DNA from 3 places in the Streptomyces sp. NPDC001828 genome. Region 2 is predicted to be linked to each of the others. Evidence: riboswitches for the same ligand, from Rfam matches in the RefSeq annotation. Region 2 holds a riboswitch; each other region holds the start of a gene.
The links. Region 2 has a riboswitch for S-adenosylmethionine ahead of thrC (threonine synthase). Riboswitches for the same ligand answer to the same signal wherever they lie in the genome.
Positions count from the first base shown of each region.

Region 1: it holds a riboswitch for S-adenosylmethionine, as region 2 does, so the genes downstream of both, ACFYZA_RS11075 (aminotransferase class V-fold PLP-dependent enzyme) here and thrC (threonine synthase) in region 2, are expected to answer to the same signal.
Region 3: it holds a riboswitch for S-adenosylmethionine, as region 2 does, so the genes downstream of both, ACFYZA_RS15710 (putative leader peptide) here and thrC (threonine synthase) in region 2, are expected to answer to the same signal.

Region 1 is NZ_JBIATV010000002.1:915,193-919,722, forward strand. It holds gene ACFYZA_RS11065 (cytochrome bc complex cytochrome b subunit) at 1-1,061, shown strand, start outside; gene trpD (anthranilate phosphoribosyltransferase) at 1,253-2,317, shown strand; SAM riboswitch class IV at 2,454-2,571, shown strand; gene ACFYZA_RS11075 (aminotransferase class V-fold PLP-dependent enzyme) at 2,817-4,211, shown strand; gene ACFYZA_RS11080 (Lrp/AsnC family transcriptional regulator) at 4,394-4,530, opposite strand, start outside.
Region 2 is NZ_JBIATV010000016.1:147,048-151,577, reverse strand. It holds gene ACFYZA_RS34795 (trehalose-6-phosphate synthase) at 1-840, opposite strand, end outside; gene ACFYZA_RS34790 (glucosyl-3-phosphoglycerate synthase) at 933-1,880, opposite strand; SAM riboswitch class I at 2,014-2,168, shown strand; gene thrC (threonine synthase) at 2,186-3,472, shown strand; gene ACFYZA_RS34780 (MoaD/ThiS family protein) at 3,504-3,779, shown strand; gene ACFYZA_RS34775 (cold-shock protein) at 4,213-4,416, shown strand.
Region 3 is NZ_JBIATV010000004.1:316,623-321,152, reverse strand. It holds gene ACFYZA_RS15725 (LLM class flavin-dependent oxidoreductase) at 1-747, opposite strand, end outside; gene ACFYZA_RS15720 (GNAT family N-acetyltransferase) at 1,042-1,833, opposite strand; gene ACFYZA_RS15715 (hypothetical protein) at 1,991-2,125, opposite strand; SAM riboswitch class IV at 2,326-2,470, shown strand; gene ACFYZA_RS15710 (putative leader peptide) at 2,492-2,572, shown strand; gene ACFYZA_RS15705 (glutathione S-transferase C-terminal domain-containing protein) at 2,682-3,488, shown strand; gene ACFYZA_RS15700 (DUF427 domain-containing protein) at 3,483-4,325, opposite strand.

The DNA of each region.
Region 1 (4,530 bases), on a different contig from region 2:
TCGGCACGTACCTCTCGTTCTTCCTGTTCGGCGGCGAGTTCCCCGGCGGCGACTTCGTGGCCCGGTTCTACTCGGTCCACATCCTGCTGCTGCCCGGCATCATGCTCGGCCTGATGGTGGCGCACCTGATCCTGGTCTTCTACCACAAGCACACCCAGTTCGCGGGTCCGGGACGCACGAACAAGAACGTCGTCGGCATGCCGCTGCTCCCGGTGTACATGGCGAAGGCGGGCGGCTTCTTCTTCCTGGTCTTCGGCGTCATCGCGGTCGTCGCGGCGATCGCCTCGATCAACCCGATCTGGGCGATCGGCCCCTACCGGCCGGACCAGGTGTCCACCGGCGCCCAGCCCGACTGGTACATGGGCTTCTCCGAAGGCCTCATCCGTGTGATGCCGGGCTGGGAGATCAACCTGTGGGGCCACACCCTCGTCCTGGGTGTGTTCATCCCGCTGGTGATCTTCCCGCTGGTCCTCGCGACCATCGCGGTGTACCCGTTCATCGAGTCCTGGATCACCGGCGACAAGCGCGAGCACCACATCGCGGACCGGCCGCGCAACGCGCCGACGCGTACCGCGTTCGGTGTCGCGTGGATCACCTGGTACCTGGTGCTGCTCATCGGTGGTGGAAACGACCTCTGGGCGACCCACTTCCACCTCTCGATCAACGTCATCACCTGGTTCGTGCGGATCGCGTTCTTCGTCGCTCCGGTCCTCGCGTTCATCGCCACCAAGCGGATCTGCCTGGGTCTGCAGCGGCGCGACGCCGAGAAGGTGCTGCACGGACGCGAGTCCGGCATCATCAAGCGGCTGCCGCACGGCGAGTTCATCGAGATCCACGAGCCGCTCGACGCCGGTGCGCGCTACAAGCTCACCGCGCACGAGCAGTACAAGCCGGCCGAGATCGGCCCGACGGTCGACGAGAACGGTGTCGCCCGCAAGGTGTCGCCGGTCCAGAAGCTGCGCGCCAAGCTCAGCAAGGGCTACTACGGCGAGGGGAACCAGATTCCCAAGCCGACGGCCGAGGAGTACGAGGAGATCACGAGCGGCCACGGCCACCACTGATCCCCGCCTGACCTGTCGGTCGCCACAACCGAGGCTCCGGCCCGGCCCCTTCACCGGGGGCCGGGCCGGAGCCTTTTGGCATCCGCGCGCGCCCACACGCCGTCCGTACTACGGGCACGCGTACGGATGCGTCCCCCGCTGTCGATAGGCTGACGGGCGGTATATCCCCAGCCTGACCACCAGGAGCGAGCATGAGCGCTGTTACCCCCACCGGAGGCGACACCGTGGCGGCCCACTCCTGGCCGGGCGTCCTGGACGCGCTGCTCGGGGGCACCGACCAGAGCGCGGACGTGACCGCCTGGGCGATGGACCGGATCATGCGCGGCGAGGCCACCGACGCCCAGATCGCCGCCTTCATGGTGGCCCTGCGCGCCAAGGGCGAGACGGTCCAGGAGATCACCGGCCTGGTACGCGCCATGTACGCGCACGCCAACCTCATCGAGGTGCCGGGCCCCAGCGTCGACATCGTCGGCACCGGCGGCGACGGCGCCAAGACCGTCAACATCTCCACCATGGCGGCGATCGTGGTCGCCGGAACCGGCACCAAGGTCGTCAAGCACGGCAACCGGGCCGCCTCGTCGGCGAGCGGCTCGTCGGACGTCCTGGAGAAGCTGGGCGTCAACCTGGAGCTGACGCCGAAGCGGGTGGCGGAGGTGGTCGAGGAGGCCGGCATCACCTTCTGTTTCGCGGTGAAGTTCCACCCCGCGCTGCGGTACGTCGCCGCCGCGCGCAGGGAGCTCGGCATCCGCACCACCTTCAACGTCCTGGGCCCGCTGACCAACCCGGCCAAGGTCCGGGCCACCGCCGCCGGTGTCGCCGACGCCCGGATGGCCCCGATCGTGGCGGGCGTGTTCGCCGAGCGCGGCTCCTCCGCGCTGGTCTTCCGCGGCGACGACGGCCTCGACGAGCTCACCACCACCGGCACCTCGCGGGTGTGGGTGGTGCGCGACGGCCAGGTCCGCGAGGAGGCCTTCGACCCGCGTGACGTCGGCATCGAGATCGTGCCCATCGAAGCACTGCGCGGCGCGGACTCCTCGTACAACGCCGATGTGGCCCGCCGGCTGCTCGCGGGGGAGCGGGGGCCGGTGCGGGACGCGGTGCTGCTGAACTCGGCGGCCGCCCTGGTGGCCCTCGAACCGGGGCAGGGCTCGCTCGCCGAGCAGATCGGCGCCGCGATGGCGCGCACGGCCGAGGCGATCGACTCCGGGGCGGCCCAGGGCGCCCTGCGGCGCTGGGTCGAGGCCAGCAACGCCTGACCCCTGCCCGTGCGGGGTGTTCTGCACGGGCACGTCTTTCACGGGGACGTCCCGCGCGCGGGTGTGACGCAAGGCGCAGTCCAGATCGCGGACTGTGCCTTGCGCACCTCCACACGTGTGGCAGGATGCTCTTCAAGGTCATGAGTGACAGCGATTTAGGCCCCGGCTCGCTGTCCGGCAACCCTCCGTCCGTGGCGGGGTGCCCCGGGTGAAGACCAGGTCGTAGGCAGCAAGGCCTTCGGCAAGCGCGGACCCCTGGACATCTTCGATGTCACAGCCCTGGGGTCCTGGTCCTCAAGGGAGCAGTCTCGTGAGCAAGCGAATGCGATAGGGCGTACCGCCCCTTCTTCACACCTCCGCGCACCCTTCTTCGGGCTGCGTGTTCGAGGTCAACACCCGTACACGGCACGGCAGTCGACCCCTCTCGCTCGATGCAGGGTCGCGCCGCCGTACCCGGGGTCCGAAGTCAACTCGCCTTGTCCTGCCGGGAGATACCGCCATGTCCGCACGCCCCGCCGCCACCGTCACCGCCGCCCAGGCCGCCGCCGAGTCCGCCGACCCCTGCTGTGCCGCGCCGCTTCCGGTGCTCGGCCGCGACGTCACCGTCCCGCTGGTCACCGGCGGCGAAGTGACGTACGCCGCCCTCGACTACGCGGCGAGCGCGCCCGCCCTCCAGCGGGTCTGGGACGACGTCGCCGCGTACGCCCCCTACTACGGGAGCGTGCACCGCGGGGCGGGCTACCTCTCGCAGCTCTCCACCGACCTCTTCGAGAACAGCCGGGCGACGGTGGCGGAGTTCCTCGACTGCCGCCCCGGCGACCAGATCGTCTTCACCCGCTCCACCACGGACTCGCTGAACCTGCTCGCCCAGGCGCTGCCGGCCGACTGCCAGGTCTTCGTCTTCGAGACCGAGCACCACGCCTCGCTGCTGCCGTGGCGCGACGCCCGCGTGACCTACCTGAACGCGCCGCGCACCCCGGAGCAGGCCGTCGCGACCCTGGAGCGCGCGCTCGCCGACCGCGACCCCTACGGGCCCGCCCTCGTGTGCGTCACCGGCGCGTCCAACGTCACCGGCGAGCTGTGGCCGGTCCGGGAACTCGCCGCGGCGGCGCACGCCCACGGCGCGCGGATCGTGCTGGACGCCGCTCAGCTCGCTCCCCATCACCCCGTCTCCGTACGGGAGTTGGACGTCGACTGGATCGCCTTCTCCGGGCACAAGCTGTACGCGCCGTTCGGCTCGGGCGTCCTGGCCGGCCGCGCGGACTGGCTCCAGGAGTCCGAGCCGTACCTCGCGGGTGGCGGCGCCTCCAAGAAGGTCGCGCGGCGCTCCGACGGGGGCGTCGACGTCGAGTGGCACACCACGGCCGCCCGTCACGAGGCCGGGTCGCCCAACGTCATCGGCGTCTATTCCATCGCCTCCGCCTGCAAGGCGCTGACCGAGGCGGGCTTCGACTCGCTCGTCGAGCGCGAGCGGCACCTGATCGCGAAGGTCCGCGAGGGCCTGGCGGAGGTGCCGGCGGTGCGGGTGCTGTCGCTCTTCGGCGACGACGCGCCCCGGGTCGGCGTCATCTCCTTCGTCGTCGACGGCTGGAACAGCTCGCACTTCGCGGCGGCGCTGTCGGCGGAGTACGGCATCGGGGTGCGCGACGGCCTCTTCTGCGCCCACCCGCTGGTGCGCACCCTGCTCGGCAGCAACCCGCAGGACCCGGGCGAGTGCGGTGCGCCCGAGGCGGAGCCGGGCGAGCGGTCCCTCAACGCGATCCGGGTCAGCTTCGGGGCGGGGACGCCGGACGAGCACGTGGACCGCTTCGTGCGGGCGGTGCGGGAGCTGGTGGCCGACGGCGCGAAGTGGCAGTACCGCACGGAGGCCGGCCGCTGCGTCCCGGCGGTGTAACCCGGGCCCACCTCCCGGGGGCCGGGGCCCCCATGACGGTCTACGGATGCCCCGGTGCGGGCCGCCACCGAGGTATTCGGGGACACCTACAGGGGCGCGGGGAACTGCGCGAACGGCCCCCGCGGTCCGCACCCGTGAGCAGCCCCGGGGGCGCGGGGACACGGCCTCCGAGGGTGAGGGGGCTACGAGTCCAGGCCGATGGCGAAGGCCGCTTCGAGGTCGTGTTGGGAGTACGTGCGGAACGCCACGTGCGTATCCGTCCCCTCCACCCCGGGGATCTTGCTGATGCTGCCGGGGATGATGTCCGCCAGGTCATCGT
Region 2 (4,530 bases):
CCGCTCCTCGACGTCGGCCTCGTGCGACCGCCGCCGCAGGAAGTCGCCGTCCGCGCCGAGCGAGTGGACGGCGATCTCCGTCTCGCGCCCCCGGCCGCCGGCCGGGGCGTGCCGGAAGAAGCGGCGCCCCTCCCCGTCGGGGCCGGACACCTCGCCGTCCTGCGGGGGCAGCACCCCCGCCACCGAGTCCAGGAACGCCGACGCCCACCGCCGCGTGAGGAACCCGAGCCGGTCGGCCCCCAGCATCCCGCGCAGCAGCTGCTCGGCGATGTCGTCGGGCAGCATCCGGAAGTAGTCCACCGGCGCCCACGGCGTGTGCGAGAAGTGGCCGATGCGCAGGTCGGGGCGGAGCTCGCGGAGCATGCCCGGCACCAGGGCCAGGTGGTAGTCCTGCACCAGGACCCGCGCCCCGTCCCCCGCCTCGGCCGCCAGCGCCTCGGCGAACGCCCGGTTGTACGCCTCGTACGACGCCCACTGCCGCCGGAACTCCGCGTCGAAGACCGGCTCCAGCGGAATCTGGTACAGCATGTGCTGGACGAACCACAGCACCGAGTTGGCGATGCCGTTGTACGCGTCGGCGAAGACCTCGGGATCGATGTCCAGCATGCGGACACCCTGCTCGCCGACGCCCTGCCGCACCGCCTCGCGGTCGCCCTCGCCAAGCGCCGCGCACACCCACACCGACTCCACGTCGGAGCCGATCGCGCTGAGCCCGGAGACGAGCCCGCCCCCGCCCCGCTTGGGTTCGAGCGACCCGTCGTCCTTCAGGGTGTACGAGACGGGGCCTCGGTTGGAGGCGACAAGGACCTGAGCCCGGGAGGTTTCATGCGCGGTGACCATGTTGCGGAACCTAGCCCGCCCCGCAATACCTCAAACACCCGTACGCCCACCCCCATGGGCCGAAACCGGCCAGGCCCCTCCCTCCCCGCAACCTAGGCCGCCCGGTGGACCGCGTACTCCTCGATCTCCCGCATCGGCGGCCGCTCCTCGGTGTCCACCGGATACGTGCGCGGCACGAAGCCGTCCGCGCCCCGCTCGAACTGGGTCAGCTCGGGCCGTACGAGATGGCCCCGGGAAAGGCGCAGCTGCGCGGTGCGGTAGATCGCGGCGGCCATCCGGCCGAGCGCCTGTCCGTCCTGGTGGCGGTGCTTGCGTACGCCCACGTCGACCTGGGCCAGCGCGTCCAGGCCCACCGTGTGCAGCGCGTCCACGAGCAGCGCGAGCTCCACGCCGTACCCGACGGGGAAGGGCAGCCGCTCCAGGAGCGTGCGCCGGGCCGCGTACTCGCCGCCCAACGGCTGGACGATTCCGGCCAGTTGGGGCCAGTGCAGATTGAGCAGCGGACGCGCCACCAGCTCGGTGACCCGGCCGCCCTCGCCGGCCGTGTCCCCGAAGGGACGGTCGTACATCGCCTTGACGAACGCCACGTCCGGCTCGGTCAGGAGCGGCCCGACGATGCCGGACACGAACCCGGCGTCGAAGTCCCTCAGGTCGGCGTCGATGAAGCACACGATGTCGCCACTGGTCACGAGCAGCGAGCGCCACAGCACCTCGCCCTTGCCGGGCAGCGCGGGAACGCGCGGCAGGATCGTGTCGCGGTGCACGACCCGGGCGCCGGCCCGCGCCGCCACCTCGGCCGTACGGTCGGTGGAGCCGGAGTCGACGACCACCAGCTCGTCGACCAGCGGCACGGCACCGGTCATCAGCTCGCGCCGGATCGCGGCGACGATCTCACCGACCGTGTTCTCCTCGTCGAGGGCGGGCAGCACCACGCTGACGGTCGTTCCCGTGCGGTGTTTCGCGGCCAGGATCCGCTCGATCGGCCGCTCGGCCGCGGACCAGGAACGCCTGCTCAGCCAGCGTTCCACCTCTTCCAGCACGGCTCCTGGCCTCCTTGTGTGATCCATCTCGCGGTTCGGACGACTATCTCAACCGTCCAGGGCTTCGGTTACAGTCTTGAACAACGCGGATGACCGTCGCATGTCGGGGGTCGTCACGCTGACAATCGAATACCGCTCATCCAGAGGGGCAGAGGGATACGGCCCGTTGAAGCCCCGGCAACCCTCCAGTCGGTTCTCGTCGATCGTTTCGGTCAAGACACGGGGCCACCGGCTAGGGAAGGTGCCAAATCCGTCTCATGGCGAGGTTCGTCATGAGGAAGATGAGGAGAAAGGGCCTCCCCTCCATGTCTGCTCAGACTGTTGAATCCCGCACCGCCGTCGACCTCGGTCCGGCATCCGGACTTTCCTGCCGCGAGTGCGGCCAGCGTTTCGAACTTGGCCCGATCTTCGCCTGTGAACTGTGTTTCGGACCGCTCGAAGTGGCTTATGACCTGCCCCTCGGCGACCCCGAGGCGCTGCGCAAGCAGATCGAGTCCGGCCCCGAGAACATCTGGCGTTACGCCCCGCTGCTGCCCGTCCCCGCGGACGTCGCCGACAAGCCGAACCTGAACCCGGGCTTCACCAAGCTCGTCAAGGCCGAGAACCTGGCCCGCGAGCTGGGCGTCGAGCCCGGCAAGCTGTTCGTCAAGGACGACTCCGGCAACCCGACGCACTCCTTCAAGGACCGCGTCGTCGCGCAGGCCCTGGAGGCCGCCCGCGCCTTCGGCTTCACCACGCTCTCCTGCTCCTCCACCGGAAACCTCGCCGGCGCGGTCGGCGCCGCCGCGGCCCGGGCCGGCTTCCGCTCCTGCGTGTTCATCCCGCACGACCTGGAGCAGGGCAAGGTCGTCATGGCCGCGGTGTACGGCGGCGAGCTCGTCGGCATCGAGGGCAACTACGACGACGTGAACCGCTTCTGCTCCGAGCTCATCGGCGACCCGCTGGGCGAGGGCTGGGGCTTCGTCAACGTCAACCTGCGCCCCTACTACGGCGAGGGTTCCAAGACGCTGGCGTACGAGATCTGCGAGCAGCTCGGCTGGCGGCTGCCGGACCAGCTGGTCATCCCGATCGCCTCCGGCTCCCAGCTCACCAAGATCGACAAGGGGCTCCAGGAGCTGATCAAGCTCGGCCTCGTCGAGGACAAGCCGTACAAGATCTTCGGCGCCCAGGCCGAGGGCTGCTCCCCGGTGTCCACCGCCTTCAAGGCCGGGCACGACGTCGTGCGCCCGCAGAAGCCGGACACCATCGCCAAGTCGCTCGCCATCGGCAACCCGGCGGACGGCCCGTACGTCCTGGACATCGCGCGCCGTACCGGCGGCGCGGTGGAGGACGTCGACGACGAGCAGATCGTCGACGCCATCAAGCTGCTCGCCCGCACCGAGGGCATCTTCGCGGAGACCGCGGGCGGTGTGACGGTCGGCGTCACCAAGAAGCTCATCGAGGCCGGTCTGCTCGACCCGTCCCTCACCACCGTCGTCCTCAACACCGGTGACGGGCTCAAGACGCTGGACGCCGTGGCCGCCACGTCCCAGGCGACCGCGACCATCCGCCCGAGCCTGGACGCCTTCCGCGACGCGGGCCTCGCCCACTGAGCCACTGCCGATCGACTAGGAGCACCGAACCATGAGCGTGAACGTCCGCATCCCCACGATCCTGCGCACCTACACGGGCGGCAAGTCCGAGGTCGCCGCCGAGGGCGCCACCCTCGCCGAGGTCATCGCCGACCTGGAGAAGAACCACGCGGGCATCGCCGCGCGCGTCCTGGACGACCAGGGAAAGCTGCGCCGCTTCGTCAACGTCTACGTCAACGACGACGACGTGCGCTTCGAGCAGGGCCTGGAGACCGCCACGCCCGAGGGCGCCGGCGTCTCGATCATCCCGGCGGTCGCGGGCGGCTGACCCGCTCCGCGTTTAACCCGGGCCGTACTCGGAGTTGACCGCGAGTTGCGCCTGAGTTGCCCCCTCCGCACGAGAAGCGGAGGGGGCAATTCAACATGGTTGAGCGGGGTACAGTTGGGGAAGCCCCTTCGCTTCGAGTGCCAAGTGCATATGAGAACGCGACAACATGGGGTCAAAGTGTGAGAGCCCTTTGCGCCTTAAGTGCGCTTTGCCCGGCCCGACTTGCCCCGGAACGCAGAATAAATGGCATTCCGCTCCCCGTGCGTGCCCGGAATTCTCGTCCGATTGACCTGTTGCAGAGGGCAGTTGGGCAGATACATTCAGCCGCGGTCGACGCGTTCCGGCGCACACCCTCTCCTGTCGGAGGGTGCAGGTCTGACCCGGGTCCGCGAAGTGTGGTCCCGTGCAAGGGCCAGTAATAGGGGAGTTAGGCATGGCTCAGGGCACCGTCAAGTGGTTCAACGCGGAGAAGGGGTACGGCTTCATCGCGGTCGACGGTGGTGCGGATGTTTTCGTCCACTACAGCGCGATCCAGATGGACGGTTACCGCACCCTTGAAGAAGGTCAGCGAGTCGAGTTCGAGATCTCGCAGGGCCAGAAGGGTCCGCAGGCGGACATGGTCAAGCTCGCCGTCTGATCTCGGCGCGATCGACCACCGACGCAAGCAGACTTGAAGGGGGCCACCCGTGAGGGTGGCCCCCTTCAAGCGTCCCGGGGCGCCGACCGCCGACAGGCCGCCGGGGACCGCCCG
Region 3 (4,530 bases), on a different contig from region 2:
CACGAGGCGGTACGGGACGGTCGCGTGGGCGAGCGCGGTGACGACGGGCTGCCCCTGCGGCGGACGCGGGGTGATCGATGGGCCCTTCACACTGAAGTGCTCGCCCTCGAAGTCGATGTAGTGCAGCTTCTCGCGGTCGATGAAACGCCCGGTGGCCGCGTCGCGGATCTCCGCGTCGTCCTCCCAGCTGTCCCAGAGCCTGCGCACCACCTCCACGTAGTCGGCCGCCTCTTCGAAGTGCGTGCGCACCGCTTCCTGCCCAGCGGGGGTGTTGTAGCCCCCGGCGGGCAGCGACGGAACGGTCCGGCGTCCGAAGTGCGCCGCCTCGTTGGGGCGCGGTCCGATCTGCACGCGTACGCCCGCCCGGCCCGTACTCACGTAGTCGAGCGTGGCGATCGCCTTGGAGATGTGGAACGGCTCGGTGTGTGTGGTCACCACGGTAGGGACGACACCTATGTGCCGGGTCAGTGGCGCGATGCGGGCGGCGATGAGGACGGCGTCCAGGCGGCCCCGCACCTGGTCCGTACGGTCGTCGGGCTCGGTGAGCCGCGACGACTGCGGTCCGAGACCGTCTTCGATGGTCACGAGGTCGAGCAGTCCGGTCTCGGCCTCCGCCACGAGGTCGGCCCAGTACCCGGCGGTGAGCAGTTCCCCGGGCCGGGCAACCGGCTCCCGCCAGGACGCCGGATGCCAGCCGGTGCCGTCGAGGGCGACGGCGAGGTGGAGGGGAGAGGGTGTTGAGGTCACGGCAGTGACGCCTTCCTGAAGATCCGTACGAGGATGCCCGCCCGTGCGAGGGCGCGGCCACAAGGGAACGTCAGGGGCGACAGAGCGCGCCGGCTACGCGCAGCAGGTCGATGTGGTGCCGGGAGTACAGGTACAGACGACGCGGGGCCGGCTTCGGGGAGGCAGGGCGGCGGGACGACGTACGCACCTGGCTCACCGCCCCTTCCCCCCGGTGTGCCCGGGCCCCTCGCCGGCCTCGCACCGACGGCGCCCCAGCTGGGCGCCGCACGGCCTTCAGCAGGTCCAACAGCACAACTACGCCTTTTCTTCCCGGAGTTCGGGCCGATGTTGTCCGTCGTCGAGGCGCGGGTCCGACGGCCGTCCCGGGGTGCGGACGAGTGTGAACCGGGTATGGCGGCGCAGGGTGAAGCCGATCGACTCGTAGAGCCGGATGGCGTTGGTGTTGTTCGCGGCCGCGTGGAGGAACGGGGTTTCGCCGCGTTCCCTGATGCCCCTCGCGACAGCGCGGACGAGCCGGGTCGCCAGTCCCCGGCCGCGGTGGTCCGGGTGGGTGCAGACGGCGCTGATCTCGGTCCAGCCGGGCGGCCGCAGCCGCTCCCCGGCGAGCGCGATCAGCCGTCCGCCCTCCCGGAGCCCCAGATAGGTGCCGAGCTCCACGGTCCTGGGCAGGAAGGGGCCGGGCTTGGTCAGGGCGATCAGTTCGAGGATCTCGGGTACGTCGGCGGGGCCCAGCCGCACGGCGTCGGGGGCGGGCTCGTCGCGCAGCGCCGTGGCCACCATCTGGACGCCTTCGCCGCTCTGCTCGATGTGCCAGCCGTCCGGCACGGTCAGGGCGGCCGTGACCGGAGTGACGGCATCGGGTCCGACGAGCAGGGCCAGGTCGTCCCAGGCGAGGACGTCGTCGGGGTCTTCCAGTGCGGTGAAGGGCGAGACGTCCGCGGGGAAACGGGCGGCCCGGCCGTGGCGCTCGGCGAAGTGGGCCTGGGGGCCCGTCAGTGCTGCCCAGGCGGCGTTGTCCAGGACATGAGGTTCCGTCAGGAGGGAGTCGGCTCCCGACGGCGGGGCGGGGTACACGCTGGTGGACATGGCGGTGCGGGTCTCCGTTATCGGGATCGCGACGGGATCTGTGCCGGGACGCGGCGAGTACCCCGGCGGTGACGTGTGGACGTCCGTGGGCGAGGGGGTCGTCAAGCGCGGGCAGCCGCACCGCGACAGCGGCCGGCGTCAGGGATTCGAGGAAAGGTCAGCCTCGGCTGGGGGCGCTGCCCATGTCCGTACACAGCGCGCTGCTGACGCGCAGCAGGTCGACGCAGCGGTCCGTGCACAGCGGGATGCGGCCGGGATGGGGCCGAGCGGCCGTCCCATCAGCTGCGCGCATCACTGTCACCGTCACTTCTCCGGGCCCGTTTGTGTCCGCCGACCCGTTGCTCCGCGTCCGAGCGCAGCACTTCGAGGGCATCACGTCGTTCGCGAAAGGTAGGCAGGCGCCGAAGGGAATGTCAATGTACGGGCCACCAGTTGAGACCCCCTGTCGGCCTTCTTGACGGCTTCGCGAAGCCCGCCCAGACTGGCGAGGACGGTCACGATTGTCAGCGTCCACCCGGCGGGTCCGCCCCGCTCCGTGGTCATCGGCCCCGGCCCGCTGACAGGCAACCCTTCCACCGCGACGGGGTGCCCCGGGTGACGACCGGGTCCCGCCTGCACGGCGGGGCAAGCGTGGTCTCGCGTCCCGCGAGCCCCGAGGATGAGGCGGGTGGACATGCCGAGGAGCGGCTTGACCAGGCGCCTGCACATCGATCTTCAGCGCGTCTCCAGCGCCTACTGATCCGGGACCGGTCCGCGCGATCCGGACCGTCCCCGACCAGCGCAGCCGCCCCGCATCCAGCCGCTGGTGCGCTCATGGCCGCAGTGGCGTCTCATTCCCAGGGAGAGTCATGCCCGAGACCGTTTCCCGCAGTTCCCGCACGGCCGCCTCCACCGGCTGTCAGCCGTCGGCGCCCGCTCAGGGCTCGCGCCCCCGGACCGTGGCGGCGGCCGCGCACCCACGGCGCTTCCGCAGCCGCATCGGCGCCGGCGCGGCCGGCGGCTTCTATCCCGCACCACGGCGCTACGACCTTTTCCTGTGCGGGAGTTGTCCCCGTTCGATGCGCATCGCGATCACCCTCGACCTGCTCGGTCTGCGCGACACGGTGGCCACGACGCTCCTGGTCTCCCCCACCGCGACCCCCGACGGTTACGCCGCGCTGCGCCGCGCCTACGAGACCACCGGGTACCACTACGACGGCCCCCTGACGGCGCCCGCGCTGCGCGACCGCTGGAGCGGACGGATCGTCAGCAACCACACACCCGACATCCTCCGCGACCTCGCGGGCCCCCTCGCCGGTGAGAGCGCCGGGCCCCTCATCCTCCGGCCGCCGCACCTGGTCGGGGACATCGAGGCCCTGCGCACCCTCCTCGACCGCGTCGTCACTCCTGCCGCGCCTCCCTCGGCGCGGCGGGCGGCGCTGGCCTTGCTGGACCGCCGCCTCGCGCGGCGTCCTCATGCGCTGGGCGAGGAGTTGACGGCTTCGGACGTGGACCTGTGGGTGGCGCTCGTCCATCTCGACCGGGCCGAGCTGGAGAGCGCGTCCCCCCGGCTCGGGGACTACGTACGGCGGCTCGGCCAGCTGCCCGCCTTCCGGAACGCGCTCAAGGCTGTGCCCGATCCGGCACGAGGCGCGGTCGGGGCGGACGGGTCATGACGCCGATGGCGTCGGCGGCCTCGGGAGCGTCCGGCCGGCCGCCGTGTGCGCGCTGAACACCGTGGTGGGCCGGTCGAGGCGGTCGCCGTCCACGGTGATGTCGACGGCCTCGTTGTAGAAGGCGAGGAGGTCCCGAATCGCGCCCACGGCGGGCAGCGGGCGCGGGTACGTCCAGACGACGTTCGGCGGCACCTCGGCCCCGCCGCTCCACGACCAGTACGCGGCGGTGCCCTTGTACGGGCATCCGGTGCTGTGGTCGGTCGGTTTGAACAGGTCCAGGCGGACGTCCTCGCGCGGGATGTAGTAGCGCGTGGGAAGCCCGGTCTCGAAGAGCAGCACCGGGCGGTGGGTGTCGGCCACGACCGTGCCGTCGATCTCGACCGTCACATGCCTGCTGCTCGCCAGCGCGTCCACGCGCTTGTGCGGGTCGCGGGGGTGGATGAAGATCTCTTCCTCCTCCTCGTACCAGCGGTCGAGGCCGCGGCCGACGCGGCTGAACCACTCGAAGGCGATGTGACCGGAGAGGTCGTCCGCGGGGAACGTCCAAGCCGCGTTCTCGCTCAACTCCCCATCGGCTACGAGGTCGTAGAAGATCCGCGAGCCCGTGTGCGTACCCGTCGGCGGGTTCTTCGCCGGCCGGAGCAGGTCCTGGCAGACCTCGTCGCGGGGGAAGGCGTACAGCGGGACGGGCACGTCCGGCTCCCACACGAGGACGGGGTGCCTCCTGTCGACGACGGTGACCTCGCCCTTGCGGCCGCGGACCCAGCGTTCGCCGGGCTCCCACACGAGGCCCTCCGGGGTGGTTCGGACGTTTCGCGCGGTGGGGAACGTGGTCATGAACGGCTCTCCCTCGGCTTGCTCCGTGCAACTCCTCGCCCGAGCGGGCCGAACAAGTGTCTCCTTGTCAGCCGGGTTCGACAGGGGTTCACTGGAGGCGTGTCCGCCGTCACCCGCGCACTGGAAGCCTTCTGGCCGTCCCGCCGCGTCTACTTGTACGACCTGTTCTGTCGCTGAGCGCCCCGCGCCGAGCCACTTCGCGCAC